DNA from 3 places in the Cellvibrio fontiphilus genome. Region 1 is predicted to be linked to each of the others. Evidence: predicted binding sites of a transcription regulator. Region 1 holds the regulator's gene; each other region holds the start of a gene.
What was found. Region 1 encodes sigma-54, which starts transcription at its own class of promoters, with help from an activator protein. Its sites were predicted from a motif close to TGGCACANNNNTTGCNNT; they were not measured.
Positions count from the first base shown of each region.

Region 1 (8,195 bases):
GGTTCCCTGATGACGCCTTCCAAGTTCAATAAGGTGTTTTACCTGGAGCTGCTGACTTTACTCTACGACATACTCAACAAAACCCGCCGTGAAGGTTTGATGGCTATTGAAGGGGATATTGAAGAGCCGGAAACCAGCCCGATTTTTGCCAACTACGCGTCCATTCTTAAAGATCATCACATCGTAGAATTTATCTGTGATTACCTGCGCATCATGGTGGCGGGCAACATGGCTCCGCACGAACTGGAGTCCCTCATGGAGCAAGAGTTGGAAGGGCATCATACAGAGGCATCGGTCGTGCCCGGTGCAATCCAGAATGCCGCTGATGGCTTACCTGGTTTTGGTATTGTGGCGGCGGTGCTCGGGGTGATTATCACCATGGGCAAAATTGGCGGCCCGCCTGCTGAAATTGGTGCGGCGGTAGCCGCGGCACTGGTGGGAACGCTGCTGGGGATTTTGTTCGCCTATGGTTTTATCGCCCCCTTTTCCAGCTATCTACAGGGTAAGGTTCGCGATGAAGGCCGCGCTTACGAATGTATCAAAGCGGTATTAGTGGCCTCTATGAATGGTGTGCCACCGCAGGTAGCCGTCGAGTTTGGCCGTAAAGTTCTTTTCCACAGTGTTCGTCCCAGTTTCAAAGAACTGGAAGAGCAGTATCGCGCCAGCAAGAAGTAAGGTCGATTTTCCATGGAAAAGAATTCAGCTCAGCAGCCGATCATCATCAAAAAGAAAAAGGGGCATGGCCATGGGCATCATGGCGGTTCCTGGAAGGTTGCACTCGCCGATTTTATGACCGCAATGATGGCCTTCTTTCTCTTGATGTGGCTGCTGGGAAGCACCTCGCCTGAGGAAAAAAAGGCCATCTCAGGTTACTTTCAAGACCCTGGCAGCCCATATGTAGTGGGTGAGGGTGGTGCCAATCCAGGCATAATTAATTTGGAACAACCTACCGAGCCGCTGATTCCTGCAGAGGTGGATGATACGCCTGCGCAAGAGGTTACAGAGGATCAGATCAAAAAAGAGATGGAGCGGATCGAAAACGAACAGCTGGAGGAGCTCAAACGACAACTGGAGACGGAAATCAATGCACTCGATTCGGTGTTCCAGCAAATTAAGGATCAAATCTTAATCGACTTTACCGCGTTGGGGTTGAGAATCCAGATTGTTGATAAAGACCAGCGCCCCATGTTTGATGTCGGCAGCGCCAACCTCAAACCCTATTCGGTGGAGGTGCTTCATGCGCTTGCCCCGATACTGAACAAGGTACAGAACAAAATCAGTGTGACTGGCCATACCGACTCGACTCCCTATGGTGTAGGTGCCAGTTATACCAACTGGGAATTGTCAGCAGATCGCGCTAACGCTGCGCGCCGCGCGTTACTGGAGGGGAATTATCCAGAAGGTAAGGTGGCAACAGTGCAGGGGATGGGATCGGCGGCCCCTTTTCTTATTGATCGCCCCGATGAACCTATTAATCGTCGGATCGCCATTATTGTGCTCAAGAAAGCAGTTGCCGATGCATTGGGCAGTGGTGCGGGGATAGATAGCAGCAAATTGATTAACAGCAGCGAAACATTTACCCAGCCGGCCCCCGGCCCGAAAATTCTATCGCCCAATGAAGTTAATGACGCGATCGATGCGGCAAATGCACCATAAAATGAAAAGACTTATAAAAACAAAGCCCGGATTATTCCGGGCTTTGTTTTTAATACGACCTTGGTGTTAATCCTGAGCGGCGAGTTGGTCGCGAATAAAACCGAAGAGTTTGCGCGCATTCGCAGGCGGTTTGTTTTCATCCCTTTCTTTTTGTGCCGCACGAATTAATTGACGCAGGTGTTGTACATCCAGGCCCGGGCAGGAGGTCACCAGGGTTTGGAAAATTTGTTTGTCGCCCTCAATCAGCAAATCGCGGTAGCGCTCGATCTGATGCTGACGATGCACATACTGATCGCTACGGTTTTGCATTTTCTCAACCGCTGCTTTGATTTCCTCATGGTTGCCTTCGCGCATCAAACGACCGATATACTGGATTTGGCGGCGACGCGCTTCTTTAGGCGGTAATTTGCGGGCGATATAAATGGCATCCAACATTTCTTCGCTGAGTGGAATATTGGCCAGCTGCTTTTCATTCATATCGATCAAGCTTTCGCCCAGCGCCTGCAAGGCATGCATATCGCGTTTTACCTGCGACTTGCTGAGAATGTAGTCATCCGGATTGATGTCGTCGTAGTTGTAAACCATAAAAGTATCTGTCGTATTCAGTAGGTCATGCCAAATGAAAGCCCGGCAAGGTTGGCAGCCAGTATAAAGGTGAGTAGCGTTTAAAAGGTCGCGCAGCTTAGTGCACAGAGGCTTCAGTCACAACTGCTTTGGATTAACAATAGAGTATTTATTCGCCTTCTTCAAAGCGATCTGCAATCAGGTTGCGTATAGCGCTCATCGCTATCTCCGCATCCTCGCCGTCTATATTGACTTCTATACGGCTGCCACAACTTGCGGCGAGTAGCATTAGAGACATTACACTCTTTGCATCCGCCCAGATACCCTCACCCACACGCACCTGAATGCTCGCCTTGAATTGGTTTGCCAAAGTGGCAAACTTGGCTGCCGCACGTGCGTGTAAGCCACGCTTATTGATAATGTCGAGGGTTTCGATTGGCATGGTTTAATGCTTTTTGTGTTTGTTGATATCGCGATGGCGTACCTGCACATCGTTAAAACTTTGATCAAAGTGACGTTGTAATCGTTCCGCCAGATAAACCGAGCGATGTTGTCCTCCGGTACAGCCGACAGCGATGGTGATGTAACTGCGGTTGTTTGCTTGGTAGCGAGGTAGCCAGCGTGTCAGATAGTGCTCAATGTCCTCATACATCTCTTTGACAGTGATTTGTTCTTCCAAAAACTCAATAACATCCTGATCCTTACCAGTCAGTGGGCGCAGGTTGGGTTTCCAGTGAGGGTTTGGTAAACAGCGAGCATCAAACACCAAATCGGCGTTTACAGGAATGCCGTGTTTAAAACCAAAGGACTCGAACAGGATTGCCATGGTCGATTCACTGCGCCCAACAACACGCTCTTTCACTAAATCCCGCAATTCATGCAGGTTCAAATGGCTGGTATCGATTATTTGGTCAGCACAATCCCGGATTGGCTCCAATAAATGCTGCTCAGCCGTGATGGATTCCTCAAGGCTGGTGTGCTTATCCGAAAGTGGGTGTTTGCGCCGTGTTTCGCTAAAGCGTTGAATAAGTACTGCTGGCTGAGAATCCAGAAACAAGGTCCGAAAGGGCAAATGTGCCTCTTTCAGTGTACTGATCATTTGCGGAAATATATTCAGGTCTTGCCAGGCGTTGCGCACGTCAATGCCTATGGCAAAGCGCTGCTGGTCGTCCTTGTGGATTTGTATTTGGGCTACCAATGCTGGTAGCAGGCTAACGGGTAGGTTGTCGATGCAATTAAAACCAACATCTTCCAGCACATGCAGTGCGGTACTTTTTCCTGAGCCTGACAGCCCGCTTACTATCACAAGGTGCATGGCATAGACCTACTAGGGGGCGGCTATAGCTGCTTGAAAAAGTGCTGTATCGCTGTCCGCTGTGCGCAGGCGTTGGCGGTAGTCAGCGTTGTTGAGAGCTCCTGCCAGTGCTGCCAGGGTTTGTAGATGTTCATCATGAGCATCTTCGGGTACCAACATTGCAAACAGTATGTCAACCGGTTGTGAATCTATGGCATCAAAATCGATTGGATCTGCCAGTGTGAGCAGCGCGCCTATGGTGCTATTGCAATTTGCGATGCGACAGTGGGGTATGGCGATGCCGTGCCCTATGCCGGTAGAGCCAAGGCGCTCTCTGCCGATTAGCCGGCGGAAGAGTTCGTCTGCCTCAATACCCGGAACATCCTGAGCAATAGCGTTAGCTAACAACTCTAGGGCGCGTTTTTTACTGCCGCCCTCAACACCGCAAAGCGTGCGTCCAGGGGTAATAAGATTTTGAATTTGCATGGTAGGTGTGACTAAAAGATTCTATCAATAAGTACGCGGCGAGTCTGACGACCCGCCGCATGATGATTAACGATGGCTGCGCATCTTTTCTTTGTGCTTAATTAGCTGGCGATCCAGCTTATCTGCCAGGGCATCAATAGCTGCATAGAGATCATCATGGGTTGCATCTGCAAACAAGTCCTTACCACTTACATGGATAGTGGCCTCTGCTTTCTGAATAAGTTTATCAACGGAGAGGATCACATGGGTGCTGGTAATTCGATCATGGTGGTGACTTAGACGCTCAATTTTGCTGTTGACGTAGTCTTTTAGTGAATCGGTAACTTCCAAATGATGACCACTAATGTTTATTTGCATAGATACTTCCTCTCGATAGAAACAAAATGGTTGTGATCAGCACAACCTAACAGTTCATCCTTGATTTTCTTCCGAATTAGGTACTGCTTGCCAGTGACAATACTAAGTCAAATGGTCTTACGTTCGTTTGAAGGTGGAATGTTCAGCGATTCGCGATATTTTGCGATTGTGCGACGCGCCACCTGAATTCCCTGTTCCGCCAATAAGTCGGTAATTTTGCTATCGCTCAGGGGTTTTTTGGGGTTCTCAGCGCTAACCAGTTTTTTGATAATGGCGCGAATTGCTGTCGATGAGCACTCGCCTCCACTATCGGTACTGACGTGGCTGGAGAAAAAGTACTTAAGTTCAAATATACCTTGCGGTGTATGCATATATTTTTGGGTGGTCACACGAGAGATGGTGGACTCATGCATTTCCACTATCTCGGCAATGTCATGTAATACCAGCGGTTTCATTGCCTCCGGCCCGTAGTCTAGAAAGCCGCGTTGTTTTTCTACAATACAGCTCGCCACTTTTAATAGTGTCTCGTTACGGCTCTGTAAGCTTTTTAGAAACCAGCGAGCCTCCTGTAAATTGTCTTTGAGAAAGGTATTGTCGCTACTGGAGTCGGCTCGTTTTACCATTGAAGCATAGTTGGCATTGATGCGTAGGCGCGGTGCAATTTCTGGATTTAATTCCACTATCCAGCGACCATCGCGCTTCTCTACAAACACATCAGGAACAACATATTCAGTGTCGCCGCTGGCGATAATATCGCCCGGGCGGGGGTTAAGGCTCTGGATAAGGGCTATAGCTTGGCTAAGTTCAGCTTCTTTAAGCTTGGTGCGGCGCATCAGCTGACGATAATCGCGGCTGCCTAAAATAGGTAGATAGAGCTTGGCGATAAGTTTCGCGGAATCCAGATATGGCGTCTTGGTGTCAAACTGTTGCAGCTGTACCAGCAGGCATTCCGAAAGATTCTGGCTGCAGACACCGCAGGGATCAAACTGTTGTAAGCGGTGCTGTACCGCTACCACCTCATCCAACTCCAGATCTTCCAGATCGTTGCGCATTCCCTCAAATATTTCTTCAATGCTGATTGATAGCATGCCGCTGGGTTCTACGGCATCGATGATGGCCATTGCCAGCACCCTATCACGATCAGACATTGGGGTGAGGTTAAGTTGCCACATCAGGTGGTCATAAAGTGAGTCTGTTGCAGCGCGGCGGCTTTCAAAGTCACTGTCTTCATTGTCGAAGTTGTTTGAGCTTCCCGCTGCGGAGGTTTGGTAAACGTCATCCCAACTGGTATCTACTGGTAGATCGGAAGGAATGGAGTCGCTCCAATCGCCACTATCGGCACTAAAACTCTCGCTTTCCCCATAGACATCGCTATCGCTGAATGACTCCCCATCACTAAAGTTATCGCTCTCACCAAAACTCTCGGTGTCACTGTAACTAGGCTCGCTAAAGCTATCGCTGGTGGAAGAGGTGAAGCTGTCGCTACTGGAGTAATCATTACTCGTATCGGTGCCGGACTCGGCAGCAATTTCTTGTTGGCGGTTGTAATCGATTTGATCGTCAGCACTGCCTTCGTAATCACTGCTTTGGCTAGGGGAGTCAAAGCTCTCCTCCATTTCAAGCATAGGATTTGAATCAAGCGCCTCTTGGATCTCTTGCTGTAAATCCAGGGTTGAAAGCTGCAGGAGGCGAATTGCCTGCTGCAGTTGGGGGGTCATGGTCAGCTGTTGGCCGAGTTTAAGCTGGAGAGATTGTTTCATTGTTGTTGCAACAAACCCTTAAATAACACGGTATGGAAAACATCTGTTAAGTGGAGTTTAGTCAGGGTTTGCGCTTCAAGCAACATGCTTAAGCAAGCTTTATGCCTAGTAGACAAAGAATGTTGCTTGTCAAGTTGTTTCTGCTTTGTTCGTCAGAGGCGGAAGTGCTCGCCCAGATAGACTTCGCGAACCTTGCTGTTGCTCAGCACAGTATCAGCGCTGCCCTCTGCGATTATGTGCCCCTCGCTGACGATGTAGGCCGTTTCACAGATATCAAGGGTTTCGCGCACATTATGGTCGGTTATCAATACACCTATGCCGCGATCTTTAAGATGGCGAACAATTTCTTTAATGTCATTTACAGAAATGGGGTCCACACCGGCAAAGGGTTCATCCAGAAGAATAAACTTGGGGTCTGTGGCCAGTGCGCGTGCGATTTCTACGCGGCGACGTTCGCCCCCCGAGAGCGCCATACCCAAACTATCTCGGATGTGCGTGATATGAAATTCGCTCAAGAGTGCTTCAAGTTTTTCTGCACGCGCTTTTTGGTCCAAATCCTTGCGCGTTTCAAGTATCGCCATGATGTTGTCAGCGACAGTGAGTTTGCGAAAGATAGATGCTTCCTGGGGTAAGTAGCCAATACCAGCGCGTGCGCGTCCATGGATAGGTAGCTGGGTAATATCCCTGTCATCAATAAGCACGCTACCGTTGTCGGCAGGAACCAAGCCGGCAATCATGTAAAAGCAGGTTGTTTTACCAGCGCCATTTGGCCCTAACAAACCCACTATGTGACCGCTCTCGACAGTGATCGAAACATCGATAACTACTTTGCGTTTTTTGTAGCTTTTGGCGAGATGACGCGCGTGCAAACTTGGCATAGGTTAATTGCTGCCTGGAGTGAAAGAGGGAGCCTGTGAATCACTTGCGGAGCCAGATTTTGGGGGGATGACAATTTCAATCCGCTGACCTTCACCTGCGGTGTTGCCTTCGGCTTTCATGACTTCTTTAACCAAGTCATAGTTAATGTGTGGGCCGCTCATGACGGCGCCATTTTGCTCGACGGATGCATCTTCGACCAGAAGCAAGTGCTCATTGCTGGGTGTGTAAGTAATTTGTTTGGCCGCGGCGGTAACTATCCCCTGTGTTTCTTCAGGTTGTTGTTGGAATTTAGCCGGGTTACCTGTAGCAACCATTTTTTCAACGCCACCGTCAGCGTTGGTGTGAATGATGATTGAATCGGCTTTGATGGTGAGGGAGCCTTGGCGGATTTCTACTGAGCCGGTATAGGTGGCTACCCCATTTTTCTGGTCAACGGTTAGGTTGTCTGCGGAGCCACGGATGGTTTCGTTTTTGTCGCTGGGTAATGCCCAAGCTGCGCCAGCACTGAGTAAAACAGTGACCAGGCCAAGCAACCTGAAAGTGGATTTAACGTGGTTCATAAACAGCCTTGACTTGTGACTTTAATTGGAACTGACTGTTGGTAAAGTCAGCTTCCATGCCTTCGGCCGTCATCTGACCCTTGGCGCTGCGCATCTTAACAGCTTTGTCTGTGCGCGCGAATTGTGTCTTGGGTAGCAAATCCAGCTTGCTGGTAGATATGCGCACCAAGCCGTTGGATGACGTTTGTTGTTGAATTTCTACATCGTTCAGAAGTTGAATTAATTCACCATTCATTTGGCTTTTACCCTCCCTTGCATTGACTATCCAGGGTGCAGTTGGGTCTTCATCAAAAAACTCCATCGTAGGGCTTTCGATCATGGTGTAGTCATGTTCCGATGGGCTCTCTGTATCTTTTTGAAAATGAGTGATTTGCGGTGTGGTAAGGCGATAGCGCAGATTGCCTGAGGTGCCGTATTCGCGGGTTTCCACGCTGGTCATGTAATATTGTGGAAAGCCGCCGCTAGCATATGGGTCTGGTCTTGGGTCATCTTTATGACGCAGGGAAAATGCAAAGAAAAACACCAGCATAGCCATTGCAACTATCCATGGCACTGGAACCTGTTGGTGAATTTGCTGGATTCGATCGACTAGTCTCATCTTACGCAGAGGATCCGTGCAGGTAGGCGCCCAGCGCCTTA
Region 1 covers NZ_JBHRTF010000004.1:845,124-853,318, forward strand. The annotation lists gene motA (flagellar motor stator protein MotA) at 1-675, shown strand, start outside; gene motB (flagellar motor protein MotB) at 688-1,656, shown strand; gene yjgA (ribosome biogenesis factor YjgA) at 1,723-2,241, opposite strand; gene ACFODX_RS12150 (HPr family phosphocarrier protein) at 2,390-2,662, opposite strand; gene rapZ (RNase adapter RapZ) at 2,666-3,535, opposite strand; gene ptsN (PTS IIA-like nitrogen regulatory protein PtsN) at 3,548-4,000, opposite strand; gene hpf (ribosome hibernation-promoting factor, HPF/YfiA family) at 4,067-4,357, opposite strand; gene ACFODX_RS12170 (RNA polymerase factor sigma-54) at 4,465-6,117, opposite strand; gene lptB (LPS export ABC transporter ATP-binding protein) at 6,270-6,995, opposite strand; gene lptA (lipopolysaccharide transport periplasmic protein LptA) at 6,999-7,556, opposite strand; gene lptC (LPS export ABC transporter periplasmic protein LptC) at 7,543-8,154, opposite strand; gene ACFODX_RS12190 (KdsC family phosphatase) at 8,156-8,195, opposite strand, start outside.

Region 2 (8,195 bases), on a different contig from region 1:
GACCGCCTATCGTTTGATAGGTCAAATGCCCACTCTTTCTGCAATGGTTTACAAGCATCGCAAAGGCGAGGAGTTCGTAGCCCCAGACGATAGCCTTAGTTATGCAGAAAATTACCTAAACATGACCTTTGGAACTGCGGGCCAGACACCAAACGTAAGCAAAACCATCGCCAAAGCCATGGATCGCATTTTTATCCTTCATGCAGACCATGAGCAAAACGCCTCCACTTCGACAGTTCGCTTGTCCGGCTCTTCTGGCACCAACCCATTTGCCGCTATCGCCGCAGGGATTTCAACCTTATGGGGTCCTGCACACGGCGGCGCCAATGAAGCCGTTCTTGAGATGCTTGAGGAAATCGGCACTGTAGAGAATATCGAAGCCTGCGTTGCTCGCGCCAAAGATAAAACTTCAGGTTTCCGTCTGATGGGCTTTGGACACCGCGTCTACAAAAACTTTGACCCCCGCGCCAAGGTCATGAAACAAACCTGTGATGAGGTATTAGCCGAACTAGGTTTAGAAAATGACCCTTTACTGGCTATCGCCAAGCGCTTGGAGCAAATTGCTCTCGAGGACCCCTATTTTATTTCCAAGAAGCTTTATCCCAATGTCGATTTCTACTCTGGCATTATCATGAAAGCGATTGGAATCCCCACAGAAATGTTTACTGTGATCTTTGCATTAGGTCGCGCAGTGGGCTGGTACTCTCACTGGAATGAAATGGTAAGCGGCCCCTACAAGATCGGTCGTCCTCGCCAACAATATACCGGCCATGCAAAACGTGATTACCCCAAAAAATAATCGCGCTTAATATTTGAAAAAGGGCTGCAAGTTTGCAGCCCTTTTTTATTGGGAATCGAAAAAATAAATTTCAATACTGAAAACAAAAAGCCCTCACCATATAAAAAGTGAGGGCCCTACTTTTGCGTAAAATTTTAGAAATTCCAGTCAGCCATCAACCAATATTTTGTGGTATCGCTGTAGTTAGCATTGCTATCTCCCATGGAATATTGGGCAAGTTTACCCGTCAGCACTACGGCGCCAATTTTTTTGCTGAGACTAAAATCAATCTCGTCACCAAAATCTATGCTCCCCTCACTCGAATCAAATTTATGGTAACTCAGTAATGCTTGTGCACCTCCGATAGTCACACCAAGATTAAAATAAATATCTTGTAAACCCGCTGCCGGTGTAGCAAGGAATTTATCAGCCCAACCCTGAAACGCATGCAGCGTAGCAAGCGGAGTGGCAAAACCATATGCGCCATCATCAGAGCCCAACTCTTCATACCCCAGAGTAAAACTGTAACGATTAATGTTATAGACCACTTCGGCAAGACCGTAATCTGCGTCATACTGTTGCGCGGCACCAGCATCCTGTTGTTTTGCATATTCCAGGTTATAGAGGAAAGATTCACCCACAGTGCCCTGCCAACGAACCCCAAAAGTATCTCCAGTCAAACCTAACTGCGAGACTGGATCATTGACATCTAAAAGATAGGCATAACCTATTAACTTACCCGCATCAAACCCTGTATAGCTTGCATTCAATACATGACTATCCATATGTAAATCACCCAGCACCGGATTATCCTCACCGAATACACGATTTACATTTTTAATATAGGCGTAAGTGAAATTTGTGTAGCGAATGGATTTGTTTGTCCAGGAAATGCCGTCGTAGGTTTGCTCATTCTGTCTCCAGCCTACGTTTCCAATAAAGCGGGAATTGTCGAGCAGCAAGCGTTGACGACCATACTTAACCTGATTATTAAAAGTAGTGTAGGAAACAAACGCTTGATTCACTTCTGTACCTGTTGGATCCGCAATTACCGCTACCGTATTTCGATCAGCCCATAGCGGATCTACGTTTGCTGCAGAAGTACGGTAATCATGATCATTGGTCATCTCACTAACATTATCCATTTCCGCCGAAAAACCAAATCCATTCCAGACACCAGACTGATAGGAAATCCGTGAGCGAGTTGTCCATGCATTAGCTTCTCGATCCGAGTCTGAACCCAATACATCTTCGGTAACATCCTCAAAACGTGTACGAAAATTTATTTTTACAACGCTGCCTTGTTGCATAGATTCTGTGAATGTTTTTGCTGAAACATTTGGAACACTACAAACCAATGAGCTTACTGCAGCCACCAACAGGTGAAGCGTATTTTTTTTCATAGAGCTATCTCCAAAGACATGGTAGGTGAATGTTAGTCATAAGCGGCACTCCTACTAGATGCATTAAATGCCTTGCACTAAAAAGCCTCTCGCAAAACCTTAAAGTGCACCGAGGAATGGTGACTGATATTCACTAGCGCAAGTCCTGTGCCAACGACCTAAAAAACTTAAACCCAGGAGAATAAATTGCGTCGAATCAAATAGATAAGAAGTTAACGAAAAAATAATTCGCCCAAAATGGTATTTTTTTATCGCCCTCTTATGGGGATATAATATTTTTTTAGGCGCCATTTCCACGCAAAAATAAAAAATTATGCGCACCCCAATAGCCCATAAAAATGCACCACCTTTTTATGACCTGCACAGATGCAATGCATGACTGGAAAATGAGCGCATAGAGAGGAGAACAACAAGCTGGATTTCAATAAAAATGCCGCGACAGAAAGTGCGGCATTTTTATTAATCGAGAGCAACTCAAACCAAGCGGACAGATGCGCCTTGGGCGCGCGATTTTTCGATCCTGACATGGGAAAAAGTAAGATCTAGCTTTCCATTGGCGACTAACGCAAAGGGCTCCAAAATCAAGGCAAACAATTCTTCAGGTGATCTCTTTAAACCAAAATCTGTTCCGGCAGCCGGATAACAAGACAAATCAACCACCAGTGTTTTCCATCCTTGCCCCGTCATCCCATGCAAGTGCTCAGTGATATCAACTTGTGAGTAACAGGAAGGGCCACAACCAATACGCACCCACACCCGCCCTTCGGGCGCACAGTCCACTTTAATATCAGCCAGCAATGATGAGCTGGTTTGGTAATAATCACTCAGAATTTGTCGGTTAGGGCTGGAGAGTGCAACCAACCCTTCCCCCTGGCCATTCCAGACCGCCCTACGTGCATCCTCCTGCACATTGCGATCAACACAATAAACACTCAGGGTAGTGACTTGCGCCTGATTGTCATTCAGAAAGACTCGATCATTGTTTTTGCCTTCTAGCAGGACGCGATAATCGGCGAGAGGGCGACGGTTGAATAACTCCAATATGTGCGAAGTCTCCTCAAGGGAAATGCCATCTTCCGGTAAGTTATCCTCTAGAGCATCCGCCTCCCCATATCTCAAACCAAAGCCATAGGGAAACAAAGGATCATAATCATTATCCCCCCAATTAAGTGGCCCCTGGTCTGGACGTTTTGGCCAAGAAAAGGACAATTGACCCGAGACAGGATGATAAATATCTTCATTGGCCCGCCTGAATATGACATCGGCAACGCCAGCACCCTCAGTACCAGGCTGCCAGATCACCATGAAAGCATCTGAATTATTCAATTCACGATTAACCCACATGGGACGACCGGTGATAAACAAAGCAACGACTGGAATACCTTGGGATTTAAATCGTTTTAATAGTTCTAAATCACGTATATCACCGGCCTTTAATACTTGATGCTGAATGTCCCCCTGCATTTCAGCGTAGGGATCCTCACCAAAAATAACAATGGCCACATCCGGTTTGCGGTCATAAGAACCATCAACACTAAGCTCAGCTTTACCACCAGCGGAAGAGACCGCCGCCTCTATACCCATCCATAACGTTGTGGCCCCGGGAAAGTCGGCCATGGTGTTGCCAGTACCTTGCCAATTCACTGACCACCCCCCCGTTTGCTTGCTGATATCGTTGGCGCCGTCACCTGCAACAAGCACGCGCGCGCGCGGCGACAAAGGAAGGAGGTTGTTTTTATTTTTTAACAAAACCAGAGATTCGCGAACAGCCTGTCGCGCTACAGCGCGGTGCTCAGGCGCACCTAAAAGCTCATCGCGCCCCGCCAATGGCCTCCCTGATGGCAACCCCTTGCGCCAAAGATTAGCCCTTAATTTCACACGCAAAATACGACGCACCGCATCGTCGATACGAGCCATAGGAATAACACCAGTCCGCGCCTGCTCAAGCGTGTTGTAATAGAGCTGCTTCCATTCAGGGTCAGGCACCATAAAAATATCCAACCCGGCGTTTATCGCCTGGGGGCAATTCAGGACAGTAGCACCAGCTACAAATCCGTGCCCATTCCAATCACCCACCACAAAACCATCGAACCCCATTTGTTCCTTGAGAACCTGAGTCAATAAATATTGATGGCCGTGCATGTGTTCACCATGCCATGAATTGAACGATGCCATTACAGATTGGACGCCAGCTTCGATCGCGCTGTAATAACCTGCGGCATGGACGCGATAAAGGGTTTCTTCATCAGCCAGACAATCACCCCGGTCAATCCCGTTGTGGGTACCGCCATCCCCCAGAAAGTGTTTGGCAGTTGCAATCACCTTATAACTGGAAAGAAAACCATCCTCTGCAGCCAATCCCTGCAAGCCCACCACCATCCTTTCCGCATACTCCCTCACCAGTTCAGGATGCTCGGAATAAGATTCATAGGTTCTCCCCCAACGATCATCACGAGCTACAGCAACAGTGGGCGAGAAGTCCCAATCCAAACCGGTCACGGCAATCTCGGTAGCGGTTATATCTCCAATTTGTTTTATCAGCTCAGGGTTTCTGGTTGCACCCAAGGCAATATTGTGTGGAAACAAGGTTGCGCCCACGATATTCCCCACTCCGTGTACGGCATCAGTTCCCCACATTAGCGGGATAGCCATAAAACCATCACTGTCATCCATAGATGCCTGATAGTAGGCGTCTGCTATAGCCAACCAATCCGCCGCTTTTGAATAACGATTACCATTAGGTACCGATCCACCACCATTCAGCACTGATCCGATATGAAAATCCTTCACATCCTGAGGTGTTAAGTGGCGTATCTCCGGTTGAATCATCTGCCCTATTTTTTCTTCGAGACTCAAATCCCTCAGGATTTGATCGACCTTTGCTTCAAGGACGGGATCTTTTTTGACCTTGCTAGTGATACTGGGCCACTGCACTTAAACAACCTCCGGTTAAAACGAGCATAAAAAGATAAACGCTACCCATTAATGACAGCGCTGTCAACAAAACAATAAAACGCGCCACAAAAAAATGAATAAATAGCATTTAGCAAAGCACAAACCACTTGCAGACTTCATTCATTGTTGCACTGGGATTTAAAAGTGAATTTCCGCAGATTGCGTTTAATGCTATTCTCCTGCGGCTAGGTATTACTACGGTCTACACACTATCCATAACAAACTAGTCTTCTTATAAAGAAGCTGAGGAGTCGCATGAGCCTGCTACTGGTTGCCGATATCGGAGGCACAAACGGTCGTTTCGGCCTGGTTGAACACGATGCTGAAAAAAATCGCATCAATGGCAAAATTAATTACACGGCAGAACGCCAAATTACCCTCAAATGTGCCAACTATCCTGACATGGCCACAATGATTAAAGCCTGTTGCAGCGAGTTCGGCATCAATATGCCCGAATACGGCTGCCTGGCAATTGCCGGCCCTATTGAAAATGGCCAAGCATCCATGACCAATCTGAACTGGAAGTTTTCGATCGATGGCTTGCGCGATCAACTGGGCATGAAAACACTCCATGTGATCAATGATTTTGCATCTCTCGCTTATGCAGTGCCATTCCTCGAATCGAATGAGCTTGTCACCCTTTATGATTCCCATAAAACCAATGTAGATGCCCCCATAGTAGTCATGGGACCAGGCACAGGTTTTGGCATGGCAGCGCTTGTTCCCAATCAAAATAACTGGCGAATCATTCCCACAGAAGGTGGGCACGCAAGTTTTGCTCCGACTAATGAAAAAGAGTTAGATATCAAAGCTTTTTTATTAAAAGAGCAAAATCACGTTTCAGTGGAAAACATACTTTCCGGTGGCGGTTTAGTGACTCTGTATCGAGCACTAGCCCACAATCACGGCCTTGAGGCCAAACCATATACTCCCGCTGATGTAAGCAGTAAAGGAATAGCAAATGAAGATCCAATCTGTCGCGAAGCGGTCTTAACGTTTTGCGATGTTCTTGGAGAAGTTGCTGGAGACAAAGCGCTATCTCTTGGAGCCAAGGGTGGAGTTGTAATTGGGGGCGGAATTACTCCCAAGTTGGTCGACCTGCTTCCGGAATCACATTTCTTGGAGCGTTACAAAAATAAAGGCCCAATGACTAGCTATGTGAGCGATATATCAATCAAGCTGATTATTAATGATAAGGCAGCACTGGTTGGATCAGCCGCATGGCTGATTAACAATACAGACTCGCTAAAATAATTAATCAGACTGATCTAGCAAAAACGGAGCCTTGTAGGCTCCGTTTTTTTATCAATCTCAATTTATTAAGCACCAAATAATGCCGTACTATCGAGCCCCTGCTTTTCCATAATATCTCTTAGGCGCCTTAACGCCTCAACCTGAATTTGGCGTACACGCTCGCGAGTTAGCCCAATTTCATGCCCAACCTCTTCCAAAGTACTCACTTCAAAACCTCTTAAGCCGAATCGACGAGCCAAAACTTCACGCTGCTTTTCAGTTAGTTCATCTAACCAATGATCCAGGCTGGTTGTCAGATCACTGTCTTGCAGTAACGCAGCAGGATCAGATATGTGTGTATCTGCAATGGTATCGACAATAGCGCGATCAGAGGAATTGCCTATGGGCGCGTCTATTGACGTTACGCGCTCATTCAAGCTGAGCATGTGCTCTACATCAGATACGGGCTTTTCAAGCAGATTAGCAATTTCTTCGGGGGTTGGCTCATGATCCAGCTTCTGTGACAACTCGCGCGCTGCCCGCAGATAAATGTTCAATTCTTTAACGACATGAATTGGCAAACGTATAGTACGCGTTTGATTCATAATCGCACGTTCGATAGTCTGCCTAATCCACCAAGTAGCATAGGTGGAGAAACGGAAACCGCGCTCTGGATCAAATTTCTCCACTGCGCGGATGAGCCCCAAATTACCTTCTTCAATTAAATCCAACAGAGCCAAGCCACGATTAACATAACGGCGAGAAATTTTTACAACCAATCTGAGGTTACTCTCGATCATGCGTTTGCGCGCAGCTACGTCACCTTTGAGCGCTTTACGAGCAAAGTAAACCTCCTCCTCGGCACTCAATAGGGGGGAGAATCCGATCTCATTTAGATATATCTGAGTAGCATCCAGAGTTTTGTTGTATTTGTCATCGACAATACGTTCGCTGCTGTTTGATGAAGCGACTTTTGGAAGATCTTCTTCAGCCAATAAAAGATCTGAATCTTCGATATCCAAATCCTGTGCAATAAAAGCATCATCACGATCTAAAGTGAGTGAGTCATTATTGTGTAAAGTCATTTTCAGCCCCTTAATCAATTTTATTTAACCGGCTGGCTTATAGTTATAAATCACTCAGCTCGCCTTAGCTGTAGCCCTTGGGTATAAATCCTAGAGCTATTCATAAGTCCCCGTTTTAACTCATGAACGTGACATTTTTCTAACGACGCGGAAGAAACTTCATTGGGTCTACTGGCGTACCATCTCGACGAATCTCAAAATGCAGTTTAACTCTGTCTGTACCACTAGAACCCATTTCGGCAATTACCTGGCCAACTTTAACCATATCACCTTCTTTAACCCTCAATGCATGATTGTGCGCGTAAGCGCTCAAAAAGGTTTCGTTATGCTTGATGATGAGTAATTTACCGTAACCACGCAGCCCACTTCCCGAATAAACAACCCTTCCAGAAGCAGCTGCCAGCACAGGCTCTCCCAATTTGCCACCAATATCAATACCCTTATTTAAACCACTGTTACTTTGAAATGAAGACAGGAGCGGACCTGAGGTAGGCCAACGCCATTGAGGCGCCCCCGAGAAGCCGCTCGGCTGTGATTTCGGGTAAACCTTAGCTGTTTTTTTTATTTTACTGTTAGGAGTAACTCCTGATGACCGAAAAGCCTGTCTGGCTGATGGCACATGAGGATTAACTTTCGGAGATGCCAAGGATGATGAGTCATTTATCCGCACTACATCAAGCCGAATAACTTGTGAGGGGCGGATTATGTACGGAGGCTTTATATTATTATGCTTGGCCAGTA
Region 2 covers NZ_JBHRTF010000003.1:233,579-241,773, reverse strand. The annotation lists gene ACFODX_RS06620 (citrate synthase) at 1-799, shown strand, start outside; gene ACFODX_RS06615 (alginate export family protein) at 934-2,181, opposite strand; gene ACFODX_RS06610 (glycoside hydrolase family 3 protein) at 2,656-5,115, opposite strand; gene glk (glucokinase) at 5,392-6,390, shown strand; gene rpoS (RNA polymerase sigma factor RpoS) at 6,456-7,454, opposite strand; gene ACFODX_RS06595 (peptidoglycan DD-metalloendopeptidase family protein) at 7,594-8,195, opposite strand, start outside.
Region 2: ACFODX_RS06615 (alginate export family protein) is a predicted target of sigma-54. The motif match lies at 2,317-2,334, and genes of this name have one in related genera.

Region 3 (8,195 bases), on a different contig from region 1:
TTGCATATTGCCGAGGAAAATATCGTTGGTATCTTGCAGGCCGATGTGTTTTTCATCCAACACATATTCATTCCAGAATGCGGCAAGAATTGAAGCCACTGCCGGCTTACAAATTTCACACCCCAAACCATGGCCGTGTTCATCGAGCAAATGATCAAAAGATTTAATTTGTTTGATGCGCACTATGTCTGCCAATTCCTGACGCGAATGCGGGAAGTGTTCGCAAATATGGTTGCTGACTTCCACCCCCAATTTGGTGAGTTCAGCATCCATTACTTGTTTGGTGAGCGCGCTACAACCACCACAACCGGTGGAAGCTTTGGTGATAGCTTTAATGTCACCCATGGTGCGTGCACCGTCTTGCACAGCGCAACAAATTGCACCTTTACTCACATCAAAACAGGAACAGATCATTGCTGTTTCTGGCAGTGCATCCACACCTATTGCCATGCCGGCGCCATCAACATTGGGCAAAATCAAACAGTTGGGGTCTTCCGGCAAATCCATTCCATTCACGCACATTTGTTGCAATGTGCCGTAGGCTTCTACATCGCCCACCAATACTGCACCCAACAATTTTTTATTGTCGGCCGATACAATTAAACGTTTGTAGACTTCATCCACATCGTTGCTGTAGGTGTAGCTGAGTGAACCGGGGGTGTTGCCGTGGGCATCGCCAATGGAGGCGACATCTACGCCGAGCAATTTTAATTTGGTGCTCATATCCGCACCCATAAATTGTTCGCTGCCACCGGTGATGTGCGACAAAGCCACTTTTGCCATTTGGTAACCGGGCGCCACCAAACCAAAAATGCGATTGTTCCACAGCGCACATTCACCAATGGCGTAAATATCTTTCACGGTGGTTTGGCAGTTGTTGTCCACCACAATGCCGCCGCGCTCACCCACTCCCAAACCACATTTGCGCGCGAGTTCATCCTGCGGGCGAATACCGGCAGAGAACAAAATCATATCGGTTTCCAAATGGCTGCCATCGGCAAAATTCATTCGGTAGCGCGCTTCGCTGCCCGCCACAATTTCGGTAGTGGCTTTTTGGGTGTGAACTTTTACGCCTATGGCTTCAATTTTGCGGCGCAATAATTTTCCGCCACCTTCATCCAATTGCACTGCCATTAAACGCGGTGCAAATTCCACCACGTGGGTTTCAAGGCCCGCTGCTTTTAATGCCGCTGCCGCTTCCAAACCGAGCAGGCCGCCCCCCACGACAACACCGACTTTACTCACGCTCGCCGAGCGGGTGATGGCTTCCAGATCTTCAATGGTGCGATACACCAAACAGTGTTCACCGTTATTGCCGGGGATGGGTGGCACAAACGGGAAGGAGCCAGTCGCCAGGATTAATTGATCGTAAGCTTCGCGACGGCCCGAGGCGGTAATCACTTCTTTGTTTTCAATATCCAGATCAACCACTTTATCTTTCAAAATAAATTCGACTGATTTTTCGTGGTAATAATCTTCACTGGTTAACATCAAATCGTCGGCGGTCGAGCCGGAAAAATATTTGGAGAGCTGCACGCGGTCGTAAGCAAGGCGCGGCTCCTCGGAAAAAGTCACTACCTGATATTGCTCTGCAGCGGCGTGGTTTACCAAATTATCGATAAACTTGTGCCCTACCATGCCGTTACCCACTACAACAATACGCTTCTTCATATATGCCTCACGTTATTACGCGCTTATCAATGTCTTTTGACTTAATGTGTTACTAACCGGTTGTAAACTTTTTGCCTGGTGTCAGGCCAACAGCAAACTTTCTGCGCTGCTGTGCTGCCAGATTTGCGCTTGCAATTGCGCTTTCATGCGCACCACTTCACCCACAATAATCAGCGCGGGCGATTGCACCTGCTCACGCACCACTGCCGCAGGAAAATCGTGCAAATCAGAAATAATGTCGCGCTGGTCTTTGCGGCAGCCGTTTTCGATAATTGCCACCGGTGTATCGGCAGCCAAACCACCCGCTAATAACTGCGCGGCAATCTCATCGGCGCGGGTCAGCCCCATGTAAAACACCAGGGTGTGATTGAGTTGTGCGAGCGCAGCCCAATTCACATCCAAACTTTTTTCGGCGTGGCCGGTAACAAAGGTGCAACCCTGTGACAAACCGCGATGGGTGAGCGGAATATCCGCATAAGTGCTGCACCCCGATGCCGAGGTAATTCCGGGAATCACTTCGGCATCAATACCGGCGCTACGCAGCTCCAGCAGCTCTTCACCGCCGCGACCAAACACAAAAGGGTCACCACCTTTAATGCGGCATACGTTTAAACCCGCCTGCGCTTGAGTGACTAATAATTGATTTAAATCTTCCTGCTTTATGCTGTGCTGGTTTTTTGCTTTGCCAACATAGTGCGCAGGAATGTGGGAGGGAAAAAGTGCGCGAATATCTTCGCTGACCAAGTAATCATAAAAAATAATGTCGGCGTTGTTGATCGCGCGCAGGGCTTTCAGCGTTAAGAGTTCGGCATCGCCGGGGCCGGCGCCAACTAACCAAACCTTGCCTGTGGTTTTGTCGCCGGGTGTATGTCTGCCTGTTTTTTTTGCGCCGGGTGTTTTTACCAGCGCGGAAGGAAGAACTTGCACACTCGCTTTAAAGAAATTGTTCATGACATCACCTGCCTGTTGTTTACAAACAGGGAATTGCAAAGCCAATGCCACAACCTGATTTTTAAAAAAATAATTTATTTTTCTTTTTAATTCATATGTTTAGCGATGCACTCGAAAAATCAATCAAGAACCCAGCGGTTTTATCGACTGGCATCAAACAGGTTTTGTGATTTTTAATGGTGCAGATGCGCACCAGATAAATGCAAAATGAAAAATTTTGATTTTGCAAAAACGCACCAATAAAAAACAAAGTGATGGTGCACCCCGCACCAATATCAGACATTTTTATTTTTCTACCGATTTTGGAGGGAATGGCGCACTATGATCGAGATCAATTTTGCGTGGAAAAAATGCCTGCAAGCTGGCTACCGCGGTTTACACTGTGCAAAATCACCATTTTGGAACAGGCTTTGAATGGCAGATGTGTTGAACGACTGACTCCAGCTAGCTAGAGTCGCTATGCCCTCAGGCTTTTGCCTCGCAATTCAGGGAACACCTTCTATATATGGCTCTTGTTGATTCGACTATCTCATCGCACGGCTCCGGGCCGCTCATTGATAGCTTTGGCCGTACTATTAACTACGTCCGTTTGTCAGTGACTGACCGCTGCGACCTGCGCTGCGTTTATTGTATGGCGGAGGAAATGCAGTTCCTGCCGCGCCGCGAAGTGCTGAGCATTGAAGAGTTCACCCAACTGGGCGCCGCGTTTGTCGCCCTGGGCGTAAGCAAACTGCGTATTACCGGCGGCGAACCCCTGGTGCGCCAGGGCAGTATTCGCCTGTTGGAAAACCTGGGGCAACTACCCGGTTTGCGCGAGCTCTGCCTGACCACCAACGGCACCCACCTACCCCAATATGCCCAAGCGATTAAAGATGCGGGCGTGGCGCGTATTAATATCAGCCTGGATAGCCTTAGCCCGGCGCGGTTTCGCCAGCTCACCCGGTTTGGCGATCTCAATCAGGTGCTGGCCGGGATTAAAGCGGCGCAGGCGGCAGGTTTTAAACGCATCAAACTCAACTGCGTAGCGCTCAAACATTACAACGCGGATGAAGTGCCGGCACTGGTACGTTTTGCCTTGGATGAGGGGCTAGATATCAGTTTTATCGAGGAGATGCCGCTCGGGCGCATTAACGATCACGGGCGCGCGGCGGAATTTATTAGCAGTGAAGAGCTGCGCAACCAGCTGTCGCCGTTTCAGCTCAGCCCGCTGGCAAGCGACACGCATAACAGCCATCACGCGGGCCCCGCGCGCTATTGGCAAGCCGCCGGTTACACGAGCCGGATAGGATTTATCTCGCCCCACTCCAGCAATTTTTGCGGCAGTTGCAACCGCGTGCGCGTCACCGCTACGGGCCGTTTATTGTTGTGCCTGGGGCAGGAAAACAGCGTGGATTTGCGCGCGCAACTGCGCAGCGCGCACTACTCGGAAACGGAGCTGCGCCAGACGATTATCAACGCCATGCAACACAAACCCGAAAAACACACCTTTGACCTTAGCAACGACGAACCGCAAATTGTGCGGTTTATGAATATGACGGGGGGCTAGTCCCCATAACCCCTCACAAATCCTATAACCCCACCCCAACCCTCCCCTTGTCAGGGGAGGGAGTAACTGCTCCTCCCCTTTTTGAAGGGGGAGGTTGGGAGGGGGTAGCTCCTTCCCCTTAACAAGGGGGAGGGGGTTAACTAACGAGGAAAAAATATGTCCGCACAAAAAGAATTTGAACCGCTCAATATCTGCATCCTGACTGTATCTGACACCCGCAATTTGGAGACCGATACTTCAGGGCAAAAACTGCAGGATTTGCTACTCGCCGCAGGCCACAGACTGCACGACCGCAAACTGGTGATTGACGATATCTACCAAATCCGCGCCGCGCTCTCCAACTGGATTGTCGAACCGCAAGCGCAGGTAGTGTTGATTACCGGCGGCACCGGTTTTGCGGGGCGCGACTCTACAGTGGAGGCAGTCACTCCGTTATTTGATAAAACCGTAGTCGGCTTTGGTGAATTGTTTCGTCAGGTGTCTTTTGAAGAGATTGGCACCTCTACCATTCAATCCCGCGCTACCGCCGGCCTTGCCAATCGCACCCTGATTTTCTGCCTGCCCGGCTCTACCGGCGCTTGCACCACCGCTTGGGAGAAGATCATTAAAGACCAGCTGGATGCCCGCCATCGCCCCTGTAATTTTGTCGGCCAGCTGCGCTTGGCAACTTAAGCCCTCTTTTTGGCGCATATTTTTGGTTTGTGGCACAAAATATTGCACCAATGCTGCGCCAGACGCCATAAACCCCGCTCCCAAATAGGGAGCCGGGCTCATCTTGCATACCAGTTTTTTTATAAAACCCAGTCATCCCGGGGAAGACGCCGGCCAAAACCGGGGCACCGCCTGTAAAAACCAATCAAATAGCATAAATATGATCGAAACATCGCAGCTGGCAAGCTAATTGCTCAGACAGATCATTCTCATGACTAAATGGGACTGCCAAGCGACTTGGCGCTTTTTGATGTATTTATGAGCGTGCCTCCATGAACCACTCCTTACTGTTAGACACCGCTGTGCCCTCGTTGCTGGCCACCATGGATGCGCTAACCCTTGAACCGGATTTCCAATTATTTTTTAAAAAAGCCGCTGCCGCCGTGCGCACACTGCTGGATGCCGATGGCACCGCCCTGATTTTGCTGGATGAAGAAAGCCAGACCTTTGAATACAAATTATTTGAAGGTGAACACCAGCATTTATTGAGTGCCTTCAAAGGCTTCCGCTTCAGTGCAAGCCAGGGTATTTCAGGCCAGGCGCTGGCCAATAAACGCAGTATATTCACCCGCGATTACGCCACCGCGAGCGATGCTATTCCGCAGTTGGTCAACGCCGGTTTGCAATCCAACCTGGTGATTCCGCTTATCTCCTCCGACAAAGTGCTGGGGGTTATCGCCTCCTCCTGGTTTAAACACACCGATAAATGCGCCGAGGTATCGCCCCAACTGCTGGCATTGGCCGAGCGGATTGCCAGCCAAATTGCCGTAGCCTGCCACCGCGAACAGCTGGAAGCCCAGTTGCGCTCGCTGGTGACTATCGACCCACTCACCAAACTGCTCAATCGCCGCGGCATTCTGGACTGCCTGGATCACAGCCTGGAAAACCTGCGTCGCTACCAGCGCGGTTTTGCGTTGTTTTTTATCGATGTCGATGGCCTCAAGGCCGCCAATGACCACTGGGGTCATGAAACTGGCGACCTGCTCTTGCGCGATGTCGCCCAGCGCCTGGGGGATGTGATGCGCAAAGGCGACCAATTAGGGCGTTTAGGCGGCGATGAATTCCTGATTATTGCCGAGTGCGACCAGGCCCATATCGAGTTGCTGGCCAAGCGCTTTTTGCAGGCCTTGCGGGTGCCCTATGGCAGCGGGCGCAAACGCGGGCGACTGAGTGGCAGTATCGGTGTGGTGCTGGCACCACAGGATGGGGAGGACGAAATCAGCTTGATGCGCAAAGCCGACGCCGCCATGTATCTGGCCAAAAGCCAGGGCGGCGACCGCTATCAGCGCGCCTCGGTTAAAGCGACACTACCGCAGGAGCAACTGATTTCCATCGTCGATGTGGAAGGCGCGCTGGAGCGCAGCGAATTGCAGCTCTGGTATCAGCCTATTTGCCACCTGCAGGATTTATCGCTGGTGGGTTTTGAAGCACTGCTGCGCTGGTGCAAGCCCGATGGTGAAGTCATTAGCGCTGGCCCGCTGATCCAGGCCTTTGAAGCGGCCCGTGGCGACCTGGAATACCGTGTAGGCAACTGGGTACTGCGCGAGGCGGCGCGCCAGATGAAACTCTGGAACCGGGGCGATTTTGCACCCGACATTCACATCAATATTTCACCGCGCCACTTTTTGCACCCCTCATTTTTACTGGAGCTGCAAAACCTCTGCGAACGCCACCCGGGGTTTGGCAAAGCGCTCATTATCGAGATTACCGAAACCGCCATGCTGGAGGATTTGGAGCGCGCCAAACGGATTATGCTGCGCTGCCGCGATTTGGGTGCACGTATGGCGGTGGATGATTTTGGCACCGGCTATGCCTCGCTCACTTACATCAAACGCCTGCCGCTGGATATCATCAAAATCGATCGCTCCTTTGTGGCCGACCTGCCCGGCAATCGGGTGGATTGGGATATCACCCAAGGCATTGTCTCCATCGCCCATGCGCTGGGTTTGACGGTGGTGGCGGAAGGTGCTGAAACCTTTGAGCAAATCGGCTGTTTGCGCGAACTGAATTGCGACCAGGTGCAGGGTTATTTTATCCATCGCCCCATGCCATTTAGCGATGCGCAGGGCTGGCTGGATCGCAAAAGCCAGCGCCCAAACGGTGGCATCCACATTAAACCGCTGCATGCAGTCAATGGCCGCAAAACCTCTGCCCTCAACAACAAACTGGTAAGCGCTGCCTGCTTACAGGGCCAATCGCTAGCGCCGGGCCAAACCCTGTCGCCAGAGTTTATGGACCCGCGCTACACCTTGGGCAATCCGCAGCCGCGCTCCGCCTGACATGAAGCGAAGTAGACGAAAGAAATAGAAAAGTGTGAATGGGGGAATCAATAGTGGACGGGCAAGCGCCGCAGCATATCCTGCCGCGCGCTGATCAAATCCTTGTAGGTCTGGATCATGGTGAAATCCACTTTGTTGCCATTGAGTTTTAACTCGGCAAGCTGGCGCTCATAGTCGGAAATTTCACGGATCAATTTATCGCGCATTAAATCTGTGCGATTGACATTAAAATCCGCTTTCAGGTTTTTACTTTGCCGTCTCATTGTTAACACTCCCTAAGAAACACTCATTCTGAGCAATTAAACGCGCCACAAGCGCAGTACGCGCCCAAGCGCCCGTTAAAGGCCAAGCCCTAAGGGGAAGACTAGCGCAGATGCATGGCGGCAACAGTGCGCGACTTAGAATATTTTCTTATCGGCTGCAGGGCAGATTGGTTATAAAAGATACACCTATCCGCGTGGATAGCTGCCAAAGCCCCGGCGCCACTGGGGGGTAATAGGCTGCTTGCTTACACCTTTTGCAGCAACCCGGCCCAATCAAAACGGCAATCACCCAGCGCATAAAAATGTGGGTTGAGGATATCTTCGCGGCTGTTGTACTGGAGCGGGGGCAACCCCACAGTTGCCTCCACCACGGCACCACCCGCCGCTTCCAGCACCGCTTGTGCCGCTGCGGTATCCCACTCGGAGGTGGGCGCGAGGCGCGGGTAAAAATCAGCCAGGCCTTCTGCGATCACACAAAACTTCAGTGAACTGCCCGCGTTGCTGGTTTCAATTGGCCCCGGCCAACGCTGTTTGATGGCATCCAACAAATCCACCGTGGCCTGGGTGCCGTGGCGATGGCTGAGCAAGAGTGTCAGGGGTTGTTGTTGCGCGGCGCGCTCCTGCAAGCTGCGCACCCGAATCGGGTGGGGCGCCTGATCGCCCTGGTATTTCCAGGCGCCAACCCAAGCGGGCTGCTGGGCGCTAAGTACACCGATATAGCCGGTATCGGTGGTGGGTTGGTGCACTATGCCAAGCATGGCGCGGCCGTTATGG
Region 3 covers NZ_JBHRTF010000002.1:173,894-182,088, forward strand. The annotation lists gene nirB (nitrite reductase large subunit NirB) at 1-1,671, opposite strand, end outside; gene cobA (uroporphyrinogen-III C-methyltransferase) at 1,753-2,622, opposite strand; gene moaA (GTP 3',8-cyclase MoaA) at 3,128-4,168, shown strand; gene moaB (molybdenum cofactor biosynthesis protein B) at 4,325-4,840, shown strand; gene ACFODX_RS02655 (putative bifunctional diguanylate cyclase/phosphodiesterase) at 5,152-7,158, shown strand; gene ACFODX_RS02660 (hypothetical protein) at 7,206-7,421, opposite strand; gene cysQ (3'(2'),5'-bisphosphate nucleotidase CysQ) at 7,667-8,195, opposite strand, start outside.
Region 3: cobA (uroporphyrinogen-III C-methyltransferase) is a predicted target of sigma-54. The motif match lies at 2,655-2,672, and genes of this name have one in related genera.